2 linked regions of the Bosea sp. 685 genome follow. The main gene of each other region encodes a partner of the protein of the gene in region 2 in a complex. Links are inferred from orthologs where the notes say so. Each region holds a gene or a part of one and is shown on either strand. Other genes may lie near its edges.

The links.
Region 1: the proteins of RMR04_RS09030 (region 2) and uvrB are in contact, whole or in part, in a crystal structure (PDB 7EGT), measured with the Thermus thermophilus proteins. The link is inferred for Bosea sp. 685 from one-to-one orthologs. Residues at the interface, in WP_096412145.1 of Thermus thermophilus: His654, Arg656, Phe657, Gln666, Asp668, Glu669, Lys680, Arg681, Leu682, Ser683, Lys685, Tyr686, Ala687; in WP_096411307.1 of Thermus thermophilus: Glu23, Leu25, Arg26, Asp27, Gly28, Glu29, Arg30, Phe31, Arg55, Glu326, Asp327, Phe328, Glu379, Ser382, Gln383, His398, Gly400, Arg401.

The regions. Positions count from the first base shown.
Region 1 is NZ_CP134779.1:5,451,879-5,460,396, forward strand. Bases 3,053-6,389 are described here. They hold uvrB (excinuclease ABC subunit UvrB), read right to left. Parts: upstream 6,001-6,389; coding sequence 3,253-6,000; downstream 3,053-3,252. Other genes in these bases: RMR04_RS26770 (helix-turn-helix transcriptional regulator), read left to right, coding at 6,215-6,389. Outside these bases: RMR04_RS26745 (hypothetical protein), read right to left, coding at 384-668; RMR04_RS26750 (SpoIIAA family protein), read left to right, coding at 958-1,344; RMR04_RS26755 (2-dehydropantoate 2-reductase), read left to right, coding at 1,393-2,442; RMR04_RS26760 (hypothetical protein), read left to right, coding at 2,703-2,972; more of RMR04_RS26770, read left to right, coding at 6,390-6,943; RMR04_RS26775 (acyl-homoserine-lactone synthase), read left to right, coding at 7,043-7,687; RMR04_RS26780 (hypothetical protein), read left to right, coding at 7,680-7,838; RMR04_RS26785 (hypothetical protein), read left to right, coding at 7,838-8,029; RMR04_RS26790 (TIGR03862 family flavoprotein), read right to left, coding at 8,177-8,518. UniProt on the Escherichia coli protein: The UvrABC repair system catalyzes the recognition and processing of DNA lesions. A damage recognition complex composed of 2 UvrA and 2 UvrB subunits scans DNA for abnormalities.
Region 2 is NZ_CP134779.1:1,633,381-1,641,625, reverse strand. Bases 2,331-5,394 are described here. They hold RMR04_RS09030 (ATP-dependent helicase), read left to right. Parts: upstream 2,331-2,702; coding sequence 2,703-5,087; downstream 5,088-5,394. Other genes in these bases: RMR04_RS09020 (VOC family protein), read right to left, coding at 5,328-5,394; RMR04_RS09025 (hypothetical protein), read left to right, coding at 5,145-5,315; RMR04_RS09035 (acyl-CoA dehydrogenase family protein), read right to left, coding at 2,331-2,581. Also shown: RMR04_RS09045 (tartrate dehydrogenase), read left to right, coding at 1-216; peptide-methionine (R)-S-oxide reductase MsrB, read left to right, coding at 383-814; more of RMR04_RS09035, read right to left, coding at 926-2,330; more of RMR04_RS09020, read right to left, coding at 5,395-5,702; RMR04_RS09015 (winged helix-turn-helix transcriptional regulator), read right to left, coding at 5,805-6,224; RMR04_RS09010 (SDR family oxidoreductase), read left to right, coding at 6,343-7,098; RMR04_RS09005 (50S ribosomal protein L11 methyltransferase), read left to right, coding at 7,161-8,108. UniProt on the Escherichia coli protein: A helicase with DNA-dependent ATPase activity. Unwinds DNA duplexes with 3'-5' polarity. Translocates on single-stranded DNA with 3'-5' polarity. Initiates unwinding more efficiently from a nicked substrate than double-stranded DNA.

The sequences.
Region 1 (8,518 bases), 3.8 Mb from region 2 along the record:
GCCGGGACCGTATTCATCGGGAAAATATGATCTCGCCTCACACAACCTCCGGCACATTAAGGCCGCGACGCTCGCTACCCTTCTCCCGCATCAAAGTCGGCTGTTGCCGACTTTGATGCGGGAGAAGGGAAAGGCGTGCTCCGCCATTTCCGAGATGCCCGGATCAAGCCCGACCATGACGGCAGAGCGATGCTGAAGCACAGAAAAAAGCGCCCCGCGAGCAATCGCGGGACGCTTTCTGGATATGTGCCGGCGAGCCGCTAGACCAACTTCCGATCCAATCGGATCGTTAAATTGCTCTAGCTCTTGGCTTTAACGCGTTTTCTTCACGCGAACCGGTATCCACTTCGCTCGAAAATGCTCTAGCGGGGCTCGCCCCGGGCTCAGCTCTTGCTGGGCATCATCTTCATGGCGTTGTCCATGTGGGTGGTGCAGCCCTTCATGTCCTTCTTGGCCATCATCTCCTTGGCCATGGTCATTTCCTTCGTGGCCGCGGTCTTCTTGGTCGCGTCCGTCAGCTTGGACGCGTCGGTATCCAGCTTGGTCAACTCGGCCTGGGTGCAGGTCACCGGCGCCGCAGGTGTCGCGGGCATCGTGGTCTGCGCCTGAACCGGCGACAGAGCGAGCGCGAAGCCGAGAGCCGCAAGCGTAAGGGTGGTTTTGAACATGATTTTTCTCCCTGATGAACCGAATGGCTCATATCGGAAAGAACAATTCGGCGAGAATTTCGTTCCATTAATTCTAAGATCCAGAGGAAAACGTTCTCATTCGAAAGCTGAATTCCACACCGGAACATGGAGATAGCGTTTTTATCTGGATTTCGACTTATTGCTTTCTTTCTTCATCGCACGATGTCGATCTTGAAATATTGTCGAAAACGCGCCGCCCTTTCCTTGGTGATCGCGACGCAACCTCTCGCGCGCCGGCGCGTTTCCCTCATCTCTTGGGGAGGCCATCATGTTCGAAATTCTCGCCGCGCCGGACCATGTCGCCGCTTATCGCCTGACGGGCACGCTGACGGAGGCCGATCTCGACGGCGTCGTCGGCGATCTCGAGCGCAGGCTGTCCCGCCACGAAAAGCTCGGCCTCCTGGCCGATCTGACCGGCTTCGAGGACATGACCTTCCGGGCCGGGCTCAAGGACGCGCGCTATGGGCTTAGCATGCTGCGACGATTGAAGCGCTTTCCGCGCGAGGCGGTGGTCACCGACAAGGGCTGGATCGAGAGCTTCGCGGCGATCGCCAACCCGATCATCCCGCATGTCGAGGTGAAATGCTTCAAGCCAGCGGAGTTCGACGCGGCGCTGGCCTGGGCCAGCGAGATCGAGGGCGGGCCGGAGGCGTAGCGCCCGCTCCCCGGAAACGGCTATCATCGCGCAGCGGGCGGGGAACGCATGGCCAGGATTTGCGTCTACGGTGCCGGTGCGATCGGCTGCTATCTCGGCGGGCGGCTGCTGGCGGCCGGGGCCGATCTCGGCTTCGTCGGCCGTACGCGCAGCGCCGGCGAACTGGCCGAGCATGGGCTGACGCTGACGGATCTCCGCGAAGGGCGCTGGCGCGTTCCGCCAGCAGGCATCAGCGTGGCAACCGGGCCGGAGGGCGCCGCCTCGGCCGATCTCGTGCTGGTCACGGTGAAATCGACGGCGACGGGCACGGTCGCGGCGGAGCTCGCCCAGGTGTTGCGGCCGGGCGCGGTGGTGGTGAGCTTCCAGAACGGGCTCGGCCATGCCGAGACGCTGCGCGCCGCCCTGCCCGGCCGGACCGTTCTCGCCGGCATGGTGCCGTTCAACGTGGTCTCGCCCGGTCCGGGCGCCTTCCACCAGGCTTCAGCGGGCGAGCTCGCCATCGCCGAGAATGCGGCGCTGGCGCCTTTCCTGCCGGCCTTCGCCACTGCGGGCCTGCCGCTGGAGCAGCACCGCGACATGCTGCCGGTGCAATGGGCCAAGCTGCTCCTCAACCTCAACAATGCCGTCAACGCACTGGCGGATCGGCCGCTGCGCGAAGAGCTCTCACTGCGGGCCTATCGGCGCTGCCTGGCGCTGGCCCAGGCGGAGGCGCTGGCGCTCCTCGACGAAACCGGCCTGCGCCCGGCCCGTTTGACGCCGCTGCCGGCGCACTGGATCCCGCGCCTGCTCGACACGCCCGACTGGCTCTTCGCCCGACTGGCCGCCCGCATGCTCGCCATCGACCCGACGGCGCGCTCCTCGATGTCGGACGATCTCGCCGCCGGGCGGCCGAGCGAGATCGACTGGATCAATGGCGAGATCGTCCGCCTCGCCGCGCGCCATGGTCGCAAGGCCCCGGTGAACGCATGCCTGGTGGCGCTGATCCATGCGGCGGAAGCGAGCGCCGAGCGCCCGACCTGGTCCGGCCCGGCCCTGCTGGCCGAGCTGGAGGCGGCGCTCGCCCGGGCAAGCGAGGTCGAGAGCGGCCTGGCGGCGTGAGGCTCGCTCCCCTTCTCCTCTCGCGGGAGAAGGTGGCAGCGCGAAGCGCTGACGGATGAGGGGGCGCTGTGCCTTCTCCGACTAGCCAATACGCGCCAGCGACTAAGCTCACAGCACCCCCCATCCGGCGCTTTGCGCAACCTTCTCCCGAGAGAAGGAAAGACGCGCCACAAAGATGAACGGCACCGAACCTTTTCGTTCAGCATCCGTTTCAACTTGAGCTGCTCTATTGCGGCATTAAGAAAAACCAGGAGGAATTCATGCGTCATTTTCTGATCGCCGCGGCCATTGTGCTGGGGGCGGCCGCGACACCAGCGGCAGCAAGCGAGAGCTTCACCGGCGCGAGCGCGCTCGACAAGGTCGAGATCACCTATGCCAGGCACAACCGCGACCACCGCATGTGGGAAATCCGGCGGCGCCAGGATATGCAGGCCCAGCGCGGCCTTCGCGGCGACGGTCGCGGCTATGGCCGCCATCGTGGCGGCCCGCCACCCTGGGCCCCGGCCCATGGCCGCCGCGACCGCTGGTAAGCCCCGGCTTCGATAGAGGGCTCGGCCGCAAGGCCGGGCCTTTTTGTTTTGGAGGAGCCGCGACGCCGTCTTCCTTCTCCCGGATGGGAGAAGGTGCCCCGGCAGGGGCGGATGAGGGTGTGCCCTCTCAATAGAAGGCGCTGCGGCGCAGTCACACTCCAATAATCAGCGGCAGGCCCTCATCCCTGCCCTTCTCCCATCCGGGAGAAGGGTTCCCCGCGCCACTCATGCTCGCGTTTGTGGCGGGCACGACGGCAAGCGCGCGGAAAGACTCCCGACCCTACCGCCTTCCCCGCCTCTTCGCATTTCCCTCTCCCGCCCCCAGCGGCCGCGAATCCGGCCTTGGCCCCATCTCGTCGAGCGTCGGCTTCTTCGGTCGCGCCACCGGCTTGGCTTCTCCCCCGCCCCAATTATGCGGGCCCATATCGGCATCGGTCGGCTTGCGCGCCCGGGTCGGCAGGTTGGCGTTGGCGCCATAGGAGCGTTCGCCCTTGTATTTGCCGGCTGAGGCTTCGACGTCGCCCTGGCGGGCGAGCGGGTCGTCGGAGATGGCGAGCTCGGTCGCTTGGAGGCGCTTGATCTCGTCGCGCAGGCGCGCGGCGGTCTCGAATTCGAGGTCGGCAGCGGCTTCGCGCATGCGCTTTTCGAGATCGGCCAGGGCTGCCTTGAAGTTGTGGCCGACGAGCGGCGTGCCCATGCCGGCATCGACCGTGACATGGTCGCGCTCATAGACCGAGCCCAGAATGTCGCCGATGGCGCGCTTGATCGATTGCGGCGTGATGCCGTGTTCGAGGTTGTAGGCCTCCTGCTTCTCGCGGCGGCGCGAGGTCTCGGCCATCGCCCGCTCCATCGAGCCGGTGATGTGGTCAGCATAGAGGATGACGCGGCCGTCGACATTGCGGGCGGCGCGGCCGATGGTCTGGATCAATGAGGTCTCGGAGCGCAGAAAACCCTCCTTGTCGGCGTCCAAAATGGCGACGAAGCCGCATTCGGGAATGTCGAGGCCCTCGCGCAGCAGGTTGATGCCAACGAGAACATCAAACGCTCCAAGGCGGAGATCGCGCAGAATCTCGATGCGCTCGATCGTGTCGATATCGGAATGCATGTAGCGGACACGCACGCCGTTCTCGTGGAGGTATTCGGTCAGATCCTCGGCCATGCGCTTGGTCAGCACGGTGACCAAGGTACGGTAGCCCTTGGCCGAGACCTCCTTGATCTCGTCGAGCAGGTCGGCGACCTGGTGTTTCGCGGGGCGGATTTCGACCGGCGGATCGATCAGGCCCGTGGGGCGGATGACCTGCTCGGTGAAGACGCCGCCGGTGCGGTCCATCTCCCAGCTGCCGGGCGTCGCCGAGACGTGCACCGATTGCGGGCGCATCGCGTCCCATTCCTCGAAGCGCAGCGGCCGGTTGTCCATGCAGGAGGGCAGGCGGAAGCCGTATTCGGCCAGCGTCGCCTTGCGCCGAAAGTCTCCGCGATACATGCCGCCGATCTGCGGCACGGTGACGTGGCTTTCGTCGGTGAAGACCAGCGCATTGTCGGGCAGGTATTCGAACAGGGTCGGCGGCGGCTCGCCCGGCTTGCGGCCGGTGAGATAGCGCGAATAGTTCTCGATGCCGTTGCAGGAGCCGGTGGCCTCGATCATCTCGATGTCGAAGGTGCAGCGCTGGTCGAGCCGCTGCGCCTCGAGATAGCGGCCCATCTTGTTGAGCTCGTCGAGGCGGCCGCGCAGCTCCTGCTTGATCGACTTCACGGCCTGGGTCAGCGTCGGGCGCGGCGTGGTGTAGTGCGAATTGCCGTAGACCTTGACGAATTCGAGGTCGGCGGTCTTCTGGCCGGTCAGCGGGTCGAACTCCGAGATCTGCTCGACCTCGTCGCCGAACAGGCCGATGCGCCAGGCGCGGTCCTCATAGTGGGCCGGGAAGAGTTCGATGACGTCGCCGCGCACGCGGAAGGAGCCGCGGGCGAAATCGCCGAGCGTGCGCTTGTATTGCAGGGCGACGAGATCCGCGATGAGCTGGCGCTGCTCGATCTTCTCGCCCAGCTTGATGCCGAAGGTCATCGCCGTATAGGTCTCGACCGAGCCGATGCCGTAGATGCAGGACACCGAGGCGACGATGATGACGTCGTCGCGCTCCAACAGCGAGCGCGTCGCCGAATGGCGCATGCGGTCGATCTGCTCGTTGATCGAGCTTTCCTTCTCGATGAAGGTGTCCGAGCGCGGCACATAGGCCTCAGGCTGGTAGTAATCGTAATAGGAGACGAAATACTCGACCGCGTTGTCGGGGAAGAAGCTCTTGAACTCGCCATAGAGCTGCGCGGCCAGCGTCTTGTTCGGCGCCAGGATCAGGGCGGGACGCTGCGTCAATTCGATCACCTTCGCCATGGTGAAGGTCTTGCCCGAGCCGGTGACGCCGAGCAGGACCTGGTCGCGCTCCTGCTTGCCGATGCCGTCCAGCAGATCGGCGATCGCGGTCGGCTGGTCGCCGGCGGGCTCGAAATCGGACTGCATGCGGAACGGAATGCCGCCCTCCGACTTGTCCGGGCGCGGCGGGCGATGCGGCGTCCAGGCCTTGCCGGGGTCGATAAAGGGGCTGCCGGTCTCGAGCAGCGTCTGCAGCGATTGCGCCGTCAGGCTCGCGGCGGTCTCGCCCTCGACACCGTCAAAGGCGGAATCGGCCTTCTTGCCGATCTTGCGCTTGGGCGCATTGTCGCCGGGGCGGGACTCCGGCTCGTAACCGGCCTGCGGCTGATCGCTGAAGCCGGAGGCGCCGCCGGGCACGGTGTTGCCGCGGTTGATCGCCGGGTTGAGCAGGTCGGCGAGATAACCCTCCAGCGGCTTCAACTCGGGCTTGGTCGCCTTGGAATTGGGCGTGCGCGCGCTGGCGGGCTTTTTCGCGGGCTTCGTCTTGGCGTCGGAGGCGGAGGTCTCGGGCGCGGAAGTCTTGGGCGCGGAAGTCTTGGGCGCGGAAGTCTTGGGAGCAGAGGTCTTGGGAGCGGAGGTCTTGGGAGCGGAGGTCTTGGACATGACCGCAATATGGGACGGAAGCCGCCCAAGCGCGAGAGGGCAAGGCGCATGGCGGGCCGCATAGCTGACAGGAGATGGCAGGAGGAGATGGCTGCGCGGCGCGCCTTGCGCGCAGAACCAGTCCCGCATAGAGGCTCAGCCTTGCACAGAAGGCATTGACTCCCCGAAACGCGCTGCAACAATGCGGCTATAGTACGACCAGTGAGAACCGTTCATGTCGGGACAACACTTCGACACCGGACGAGATGCGCTCGATTTCATCGATGTGCTGACGCGCCTCAACGACCCCCAGACGATCATCACCTCGCTGCGCGACAAGCTCGCCAGCTTCGGCTTCCACGCCTTCCTGATCACCGGCCTGCCGGAGACCGGCGACAGGATCGCGCCGCTGGTGCTGCTGAATGGCTGGCCCGATGGCTGGTTCGAGCTCTATGTCCGGCAGAACTATGCCGATGACGACCCGATCGCAGCGCATTGCAAGACCACGGCTAACCCTTTCGTCTGGGCCGAGGTCTACCGCCAGGAGGTCGCCAGCGCGCGCCAGCAGGAGATCATGCGGCGAGCCAGCGACTTCAAGATGGTCCATGGCTTCTGCGTGCCGATCCACAATGAGGACGGTTTCAAGGCCGTCGTCACCATGGCCGGCGACAAGCCCGACCTGTCGCGACAGTCCCGCTCCGCCATCCACCTGATGTCGCTCTACGCCCATGCCAAGGCCGAGGCCGCCATACGCGGCAATCGGGGCCATTGCCTCACCGTGCGGGAGCGCGAGGTCCTGACCTGGATGGCTGTCGGCAAATCGACCGAAGGCGTCGCCGCGGCGCTCAATATCCGGGCGGGAACCGTCGAAGCGCATTACCAGAACGCCGCCCGCAAGCTCGGCGCCCGGGGCCGCACGCGCACGGTGGTCGAGGCGCATCTGCGCGGCGAGATCAGACTTTAGTCTATAGATCTGCGAAAACTTCGGCACTCCCGGAAAACCGGGATTCCGCCCCGCGCGGATCGGTAGAAGATTCTTCCTCACGCTGCTGGGGAAGAGCACATGATTCACGTCGTCGACGCCTCCAATCGCCGGCTCTATGCCGATCAGATCGAAGAACATTTCCGCATCCGACATCGCGTCTATGTCGAGGAGCGGCGCTGGATGGAGCTGGAGCGGCCCGACGGCCGGGAGATCGACCAGTTCGACACGGAGGACGCGGTCTATCTGCTGGCGCTGAAGGAGGGCAAGGTGATCGGGGGCTCCCGGCTCGTGCCGACGCTCTGCCCGCATCTGATGAGCGACGTCTTTCCGTTCCTCGCCAATATCCGCGGCCTGCAGCGCGGCCCCGACATCGTCGAATGGACGCGGATCTTCGTGGTTCCCGAGCATCGCGGCCACGAATCCGCCGTGCTGCACACCGTCCTCGGCGGCATGCTCGAATACTGCCTGGAGCAGAACTTCAGCGCGATCACCGTCGTGATGGAAACCTGGTGGATGCCGCGCTTCCTGGAGCTCGGCTGGGAGGTCAAACCGCTCGGCCTGCCGACGATGATCGACGGCATGTCCTGCATCGGCACGATGATCAGCGTGACGGAGGAGGCCTGGCGCAGCACGCTCGCCTTCAAGCGGATCGCCGCCCCGACCCTGGTCGACCGACGGCATGGGCCGCGCATCATCGAGGAAAGGCGAACCAACCATGTATGACGAGCACGCCTATTCGGCCTTGTCCTCCGAGGAACGGCAAGACCTCGGAAACGCGCTGGCGACCCTAATGACGCTGATGGAACGGCACCCGCGCTACACCCCCTGCTGGACGTCGCGGCGCATTTCGACCTTCCCGACGATCTCTGGCTGATGACGCAGGTCCTGAGCCTGAACGAAGCCTGCCGGTCGGCGCTGGTGCAGCTCTTCCTGCTGACCAACGGAGCGCTCCAGGCCAAGCCGCTGGGCCACGACGCCGTCATGCTGGTGAGCCAGGATCTCGACGCCGTCTATGAGCGGACCCGTGACCACGAGCGCGGGCTGCCGTCACCTCACGACGCGTGACGAGAAGGCAAACCTAGGGGAGGACGTGGGAGGAGTGCTCTCGCTTGTCCCGTGTCTCCCGGAACCACGCCGTCATCCCGGAGCTGCGCGGCTCCGCCGCTTGTCCAGGATGACGTGGAGATTCTGGAGTGGGATTTCTGGCTCGACTTACGCCCGCGCCAACCACGCCTCCATCCCCGCCGCCGCCGCGACGCCGGTGGCGAAGCAGGCTTGCAGCAGGTAGCCCCCGGTCGGGGCTTCCCAGTCCAGCATCTCGCCGGCGACGAAGACGCCGGGCAGCGCCTTCAGCATGAAATCGGGAGCGACCGCGCCAGCTTCGATGCCGCCGGCGCTCGAAATCGCGCGCGTGATCGGGGCGAGGCCGGTGAGCATGAGGGGAGCGGCCTTGATCAGCGCCGCCAAGGCCGCTGCGTCCTCAGGCAAGCGCGGGCTCGCCTCGCGCAGGAGCGCGATCGCGACCGGCGACAGGCCCGCCGCCTTGCGCAGATG
Region 2 (8,245 bases):
GCAGGCCAAGGTATCGCCAACCCGATCGGCACCTTCTGGACCGCGACGATGATGCTCGACCATCTCGGCGAGCCGGCCGCCTCGGCGAGGCTGATGCGCGCGATCGAGCGCGTCACGGCCGATGCGAGCTTCCACACGCCAGATCTTGGGGGCAAAGCGACGACGCGACAGGTCACCGACGCGGTCATTGCCGCGATTGCCGGCGACAACGCCTGAGGTCAAAGGCCGCCAGCCGGGGAACGACGGCCAGGGACTACGACATCGTGACCATGTTTGAGATCGCGCCGGGCTGAATTCCGCGCCATAATCGCCATATTGCTCGTCGAACGAGTAGGGGCGATGGATCGAGCCTCGCGACGAAAGGAAGACGGATATGGGCCTGATGAGCATGTTCGGCAGCGAGACTGCGCAAGCCGAGACTTTCGAGGTCACGCTGACCGACGCTGAATGGCGGGCGAAGCTCAGCCCCGAACAGTACCGCGTGCTGCGCGGCCATGGCACCGAGCGCGCCGGCTCCTGCGCCTTGAACTATGAGAAGCGCGCTGGAACCTTCGTCTGCGCCGGTTGCGGCAACCCGCTGTTCAAGGCCGGCACCAAATTCGAAAGCGGCACCGGTTGGCCGAGCTTCGACCAGCCGCTGGAAGGCGCGGTCGGTACGACCGAGGACGGCAGCTTCATGATGACGCGCACCGAGGTGCATTGCTCCCGCTGCGGCGGCCATCTCGGCCACGTCTTCCCCGACGGCCCGCCCCCGACAGGCTTGCGCTACTGCATGAACGGCGTCGCGATGGATTTCGTGCCGGCGGAGGGTTAGCGCGCTCAGCCGTCATGGTCGGGCTTGTCCCGGCCATCCACGTCTTCGCTAGTCGAGGCGCGTGTTCAAGACGTGGATGCTCGCCACAAGGGCGAGCATGACGGGACAATGTCACCCCAGCGCCGGCACCGCCCGCCGCGCCAGAGCCGCCGCATCCACGCCCGTCGGCAGATCACCGAAATGCCCCGACCAGCCGCCGTCCAGCCGGCTGGCGACAAAGGCGTCGGCAACAGCGGGCGCGGCATGGCGCAGCAGCAGCGAGGCTTGCAGCAACAGCGCCAATCGCTCGACCAGCCGGCGCGCCTGGCCCTCGTGCCGGACGAGTTCAGGCAGCGCGCTGTCCAGCGCGGCGAGCGCCGCGTCATAACGCCGATCCGCGCCCTTGGCGGCGCGCAATTCGTCCCGCAGTGCCGGCAGCGCACCTGGCTCCCGTTCCAATGAGCGCAGCACATCGAGGCAGATGACGTTGCCCGAACCCTCCCAGATCGAGTTCAGCGGCGCCTCGCGATAGTGCCGCGCCATCGCGTGCTCCTCGATGAAGCCGTTGCCGCCATGGCATTCCAGCGCCTCGACGAGGACGGCGGGCGTGCGCTTCGCGACCCAGTATTTCGCGATCGGCGCACCGATCCGCGCGAGCAAGCGCTCGCTCTGCGAAGTCTCCTGCCGGTCCACCGCCGCAAACAGCCGAAAGGCGAGCCAGGCCGCGGCTTCGGCCTCGATGGCGAGATCGGCGAGGACGTTCTGCATGATCGGCTGGTCGATCAGCGCCCGCTGGAAAGCGTGCCGGTGCGCGCAGTGATGCGCGGCCTGCGCCACCGCCTGCCGCATCAACCCGGCGGAAGCCGCGGCAATGTCGAGCCGCGTGTTGTGGTTCATCGCAAGCCCGGTCCGCAGGCCCCGCCCCGGCTCGCCGAGCATGTGCCCGATCGCGCCGCGAAACTCGATCTCCGAGGAAGCGTTGGAGCGGTTGCCGCATTTCTCCTTGAGCCGCTGGATCGCGATGCCGTTGCGCTCGCCCGAGGGCAGCCAGCCCGCCACGACGAAGCAGGAGACACCCTCAACGGTGCGCGCCAGCGTCAGGAAGACGTCGGAATGCGGAACGGAGAAGAACCATTTCTGTCCGAACAGCGAATGCGTGCCGTCGCCATTGTCCCTGGCGAGCGTCTGCGTCTGGCGCAGATCCGAGCCGCCTTGCGTCTCCGTCATTGCCATGCCGACGGTCGCACCGGTCTTGGTCGCAGCCGGCCCCTGCCGGCTGTCATAGGCGTTGGAGGTGATGAGCGCGCCCCACTCCGCCCAGCGCGCCGCATCCTGCCTCAGGACCGGGATCGCCGAATAGGTCATGCTGACCGGGCAGCAGACCCCGCTTTCCGCGCCGTACCAGAGATATTGCAGCGCCGCGCGCGCGACCTGCGCGCCCGGTCCCGGACGGTTCCAGCACAGGGCATGCGTCTCCTGGCCGATGGTCAGGCCCATCAGCTCTTGCCAGGCCGGGTGGAAGGCGATCTGGTCGATGCGGTTGCCGAAGCGGTCATGCGTGCGCGCCTCCGGCGTGAAGCGGTTGGCGAGCCGCGCCAGCTCCTGCACCTGGGCGGAGCCGACACAGCGCCCGGTCTCGTGCAGGCGGTTGGCGGCCCAATCCGCGTCGAAGACGGTGATCACCGCCCGCAGCACCGGATCGGCCGCGAAGGCGTCGTAATCGGCCAAGGGCGGGGCCTGGTTCGTGACCTCATAGGTGGAATAGCGGGGACCGGGGTCCATGCTCATCGGCACGCATCCTGACTACGGATTCGACGGTGCATTCAACGCCCATCCGTCTTGTCCAGCAATCCGCCGCACAACACCCTATATTGACGCCAGAACGAATCACGATCGAGCGCTGCGCCCCTTGTCCGACCACAACGCCACCTCCGCCCCTTTGCCCCGCCCCGGCGGCTTGGCCTCACGCGCCGCGGCTGCGCCTGCGGCCGGCTATCTCGCTGGCCTCAACCCGGAGCAGCGCCTCGCCGTCGAGGCGACGGACGGCCCCGTGCTCGTGCTGGCCGGCGCCGGCACCGGCAAGACGCGCGTGCTGACCACCCGCATCGCCCATCTCATCGCGACCAACCGTGCCTACCCCTCGCAAATCCTGTCGGTGACCTTCACCAACAAGGCGGCGCGCGAGATGAAGGAGCGCATCGCCCATCTCGTCGGCCCGGTCGCCGAGGGCATGCCGTGGCTGGGCACCTTCCACTCGATCTCGGCCAAGCTGCTGCGCCGCCATGCCGAACTGCTCGGCCTGCGCTCGGATTTCACCATCCTCGACACCGATGACCAGATCCGCCTGATGAAGCAGGTGATCGCCGCCGCCGATATCGATGAGAAGCGCTGGCCCGGCCGCATGCTGGCGGGCTTCATCGATAGCTGGAAGAACCGTGGCCTCGCCCCCAAGGACGTCCCGCCCGGCGAGGCCGCCGTCTTCGCCAATGGCAAGGGCGGCGCGCTCTACCTCGCTTATCAGGAGCGCTTGAAGACGCTGAACGCCGTCGATTTCGGCGACCTCTTGCTGCACTGCCTAACGCTGTTTCGCGACAATCCCGACGTGCTCGCAACCTATCACGAGCGCTTCCGCTACATCCTGGTCGACGAGTATCAGGACACCAACACGGCCCAGTATCTTTGGCTGCGCCTGCTCGCCCAGGGCCGGCGCAACATCGCCTGCGTCGGCGACGACGACCAGTCGATCTATGGCTGGCGCGGCGCCGAGGTCGACAACATTCTGCGCTTCGAGCACGATTTTCCCGGTGCGACCGTGGTCCGGCTGGAGCGCAATTACCGCTCGACCGGGCATATTCTCGCCACCGCCTCAAAACTAATCGCCCGCAATGAGGGCCGGCTCGGCAAGACGCTGCGTACCGAGGATGTCGAGGGCGAGAAGGTCACCATCACCGGCGCCTGGGACAGCCAGGAAGAGGCCAGGCTGATCGGCGACGAGATCGAGAGCCTGCAGCGCAACGGCCATAACCTCTCCGAGATCGCGATCCTGGTACGCATCTCGGCGCAGATGCGCGAGATCGAGGATCGTTTCGTCCATCTCGGCCTGCCCTATCGCGTCATCGGCGGCCCGCGCTTCTATGAGCGCGCCGAAATCCGCGACGCCATGGCCTATCTGCGCTGCGTCGTCTCGCCAACCGACGACCTCGCCTTCGAGCGCATCGTCAATGTGCCCAAGCGCGGGCTCGGCGACGCCACCATCCAGATCCTGCACAACCACGCCCGCGCATCCCAGGTCTCGCTGCTGCAATCGGCCCGCATGGTGGTCGAGAGCGACGAGTTGAAGCCCAAGGCCAGAACCGCCTTGCGCGAACTGGTCGAGGCCTTCGGCCGTTGGTCGGCCAGGGCCGAGCACATGCCGCAAGGCGAGCTCGCCGAGCTCGTGCTGGAAGAGTCGGGCTATACCGAGATGTGGCAGAAGGACCGCTCGGCCGATGCCGCCGGCCGGCTCGAAAACCTCAAGGAGCTCGTCCGCTCGCTCGACGAATTCCCCGACCTGCCGGCCTTCCTCGAGCATGTCTCGCTGGTGATGGACGCTGATTCCGGCGAAACCGCCGAGCGCGTCTCGATCATGACCCTGCACGGCGCCAAGGGGTTGGAGTTCGACACCGTCTTCCTGCCCGGCTGGGAGGAAGGGCTCTTCCCCAATCAGCGCGCGCTTGACGAGAGCGGTCGCGCCGGCCTGGAGGAGGAGCGCCGCCTCGCCCATGTCGGCCTGACCCGGGCCCGCAAGCGGCTCAAGCTCTATTTTGCCTCGAACCGCCGCATCCACGGCCTCTGGCAATCGAGCCTGCCCAGCCGCTTCATCGACGAATTGCCGGAAGAGCATGTCGAGGTCGTCCAGGCCGCCTCCAATTACAGCCAGGGCGGCTATGGCGCCTCGCGCTTCGACCGCATGGAGAGCTTCGGCTCCAGCTACAACACGCCGGGCTGGCAGCGCGCCCAGGAAAACAAGGCCAAGGCCGGCTCAGGCAGCGGCTCGGGCTTCTCCGACAGCGGCGGACGCGGCTTCGGCTCGGGCGGTTTCGGCGGCGGCCGGCAGCGCGGCCCGATGCTGATCGAAGGCGAGCTCACCGCCAAATCGACCGGCACATCGGCCTATGACGCCGGCGCCCGCGTCTTCCACGTCAAATTCGGCCCCGGCTCCGTCGCCAGCGTCGACGGCAACAAGCTGACCGTCGATTTCGACAAGGCTGGGCGGAAGATGGTGCTGGATAGTTTCGTGCAGAAGGCGGGGTGAGCGGCTGCGTTTACCGGGAATGTCGTCGCGTTATGATCGGCTGACGGAGGCTCCGCCATGCATCATAAACGCAAACGCCCCAAGAGCGCCCGCGCGGGGTGCCTGCTCTGCAAGCCGCACAAGGCCAATGGTTGCTGCGCCGACCACAAGAACATGCGCCATGGCAATCGTCGCCGCTACGAAGGAGGCCGCGATCAATTGCGCTGCGAGGGTTTTGCAGCCCGCTGATCGCGTTCGTTCCTACTCCGCCTCATGGCAGCAGACACAAAGCTTGTTGCCGTCCGGATCGCGGACATAAGCCCCGTAATAATTCGCGTGATAATGCGGCCTCAGGCCCGGCTGCCCTTCGCAGGTCCCGCCATGCGCCAGGGCCGCGGCATGGCAGCGATCGACGATCGCGCGGCTCATTGCCAGCAGGGCGATCATCTGGCCGTTGCCCGGATCGGCCGCCGCACCATCGAAGGGCGTTCCCACGAAGAAGTACGGGCGCGGCGCATCGCGCGGCTGCCAGGCCGCCAGGGGCTTGGCGCGATCGCAGAACCAGAGCTTGTGGCCGAGCGCCTCGAACAGCGCCGCATGGAAGCGAAAGGCCTTCTCGAAATCATTCGTGCTCAAGACGATATGCGACAGCACAACCCACCTCGCTTCTGCACCCGGCTCCGAACGACAATCTAGCGCACACCACTTATCCTCGGAACCACCCGGTCGCACATCGCCTCACCGCCCCTCCCGCGCCTTGAACGCCGCCCGCGCCGCCTCCACCTGTGCGTAATAAGTCTCGGCCCAGACCCAGACTCCGCAGAACGCCGCCGTCAGCTCGCGGCCGAGCTCGGTCTGCGTATAGTCGACATGCGGCGGGATCACCGGATGGACCTTGCGCGTGATCAGCCCGTCGCATTCCATCTGGCGCACCGTCTTGGTCAGCATCTTCTGGCTGATGCCGCCGACGATCCGGCCGATCTGGGTGAAGCGCAGCGTGCCGTGCTCCTCCAGCGCCTCCAGGATCAGCATCGTCCATTTATCCGCAACCTGGGCGATCACGTCGCGCACCAGCGCCTCGACCGCCGGGCTGACCTCGGGATGGGAGAAACCGCCCTGCTCCTGCACGGCCGCGACCGCGTCGCGTATCGTCTGCATCCGACACTCTCCTTTTGGTGCCTATAGAACTTCTGGGTGCCTTCTTTCGTTTGGAGAGCATCGCGCCTAGCTCTTGCCCGCGCAACCACGAAAGGCGCACTCGCGAAAGGACTTGGCGATGAACATCACAGGCAACACCATCCTCATCACCGGCGGCGGCTCGGGCATCGGCCGCGCACTCGCCGAAGCGCTGCACGCCAGGGGCAACAAGGTCATCATCTCCGGCCGCCGCGAGCAATTGCTCGACGAGGTCACCGCGGCCAATCCGGGTATGGCGTCGATCGTGCTCGACATCCAGGACAAGGCGGACATAGCAGCCTTCGCTCGTGACGCCGCCGAGCGCTTCCCGGCGCTGAACGTCGTCATCAACAATGCCGGCATCATGAAGGACGAGGACGTCACCGCGACGGAAGACCACCTCGCCATCGCCGAGGAGACCATCGTCACCAACCTGCTCGGGCCGATCCGGCTGACCGCAGCCCTGCTGCCGCATCTGCTGAGCCAGCCGCAATCGACCGTGATGACCGTGAGCTCGGGATTGGCATTCGTGCCCATGGTGGCGACGCCGAGCTACAGCGCCACCAAGGCCGCGATACATTCCTATTCGATGGCGCTGCGGGCGCAGCTTGCGGGCACCTCGACCCAAGTCATCGAGCTTGCCCCGCCTTACGTCCAAACCGAGTTGCGCGGGCCCAAACAGGCGGTCGATCCCATGGCGATGCCGCTGGCCGATTTCATCACCGAGGTCATGACGATCCTGGAAACGCAAGCCGACGCCCACGAGGTCATCGTCGAACGCTGCAAGCCGCTACGCTTCGCCGCCGAGAACGGTAATCTCGCCGGCGTCTTCGCCATGCTGAACAGCCTGCATTGAGACGAGGAGCTCCGCGCGCCGCGCCGCATGACAAGCGGCGCGCGGGCTGCTATCGCGCTGCCATGCGTGAAGGTCTCCTGCCATCGACGGTCGCGACCGTCCTCGAACTCTCCACCAGCGGCGAGAAGGCGCGCGCGCTGACGGAACTTCTGGGCGAGGTCTTCGACCCGACCGAAACCGCGATCTCCGCCTTCGAGATCGAGAGCGGTGTCACCACGCTCTCGCTGAACGCGCCCTGGAAGGTCGAGATCTATTTCGCCACACACCCGGACGAAGACGCCGTACGCGACATGCTGCGGCCGATCGTCGGCGACGTCATCGACACGACGCCCTTCATGACCGTGAACCAGCAGGATTGGGTCGCGGCCAGTCTCGATGGCCTCAAGCCCGTGCGCGCCGGCCGCGTCCTTGTCCATGGTGAGCATGATCGCGACGCGGTGCGCATCAACGATGTCGGCATCGAGATTCCAGCCGCGCTCGCCTTCGGCACCGGCCATCACGGCACCACGGCGGGCTGCCTCTTGGCGCTCGACGCCGAACTGAAGCAGCGCCGGCCGCGCAACGCCATCGACGTCGGCACCGGCACCGGGATCCTGGCGCTGGCGCTGGCCAAGCAGATCAAGCGCAAGGTCGTCGCCGGCGATATCGACCTCGTCGCGGTCGAGGTTGCCGCGCATAATGCTCGCGTCAACCACGCCCCTCATGGCCTCGACCTCTATGTCGCGCCGGGCCTGCGCCATGCCAAGGCGAACCGGCCCGGCCATTTCGACCTCATCTTTGCCAATATCCTGGCCGGGCCGCTGAAGCGCCTGGCACCTTCGATCGCCCTGGCCCTCTCAGGCGACGGTACGGTGATCCTGTCGGGCCTGCTGGCGATGGATGTCGCCGGCGTCGTCTCGACCTACCGGCATCAGGGGCTCTATCTCGCCCGCCAGTCGCTGCGCGAGGGCTGGGCGACGCTGGTCATGAAAAAAGGCGGCGCAGCCCCCAGGCCACGCCGCCTTCGATAGATCAGGCAAACCACATCAAAGACCCGGAACGTCCCGGGAGCGATCCTTCGCCAGGCTGAGTCGCATGGCGTGGCGTTCGAGAACCGGAGCGGAGCGGACTTTTGTCCGTGAGCACCGGAAGCGCAGAACGCCGCGCC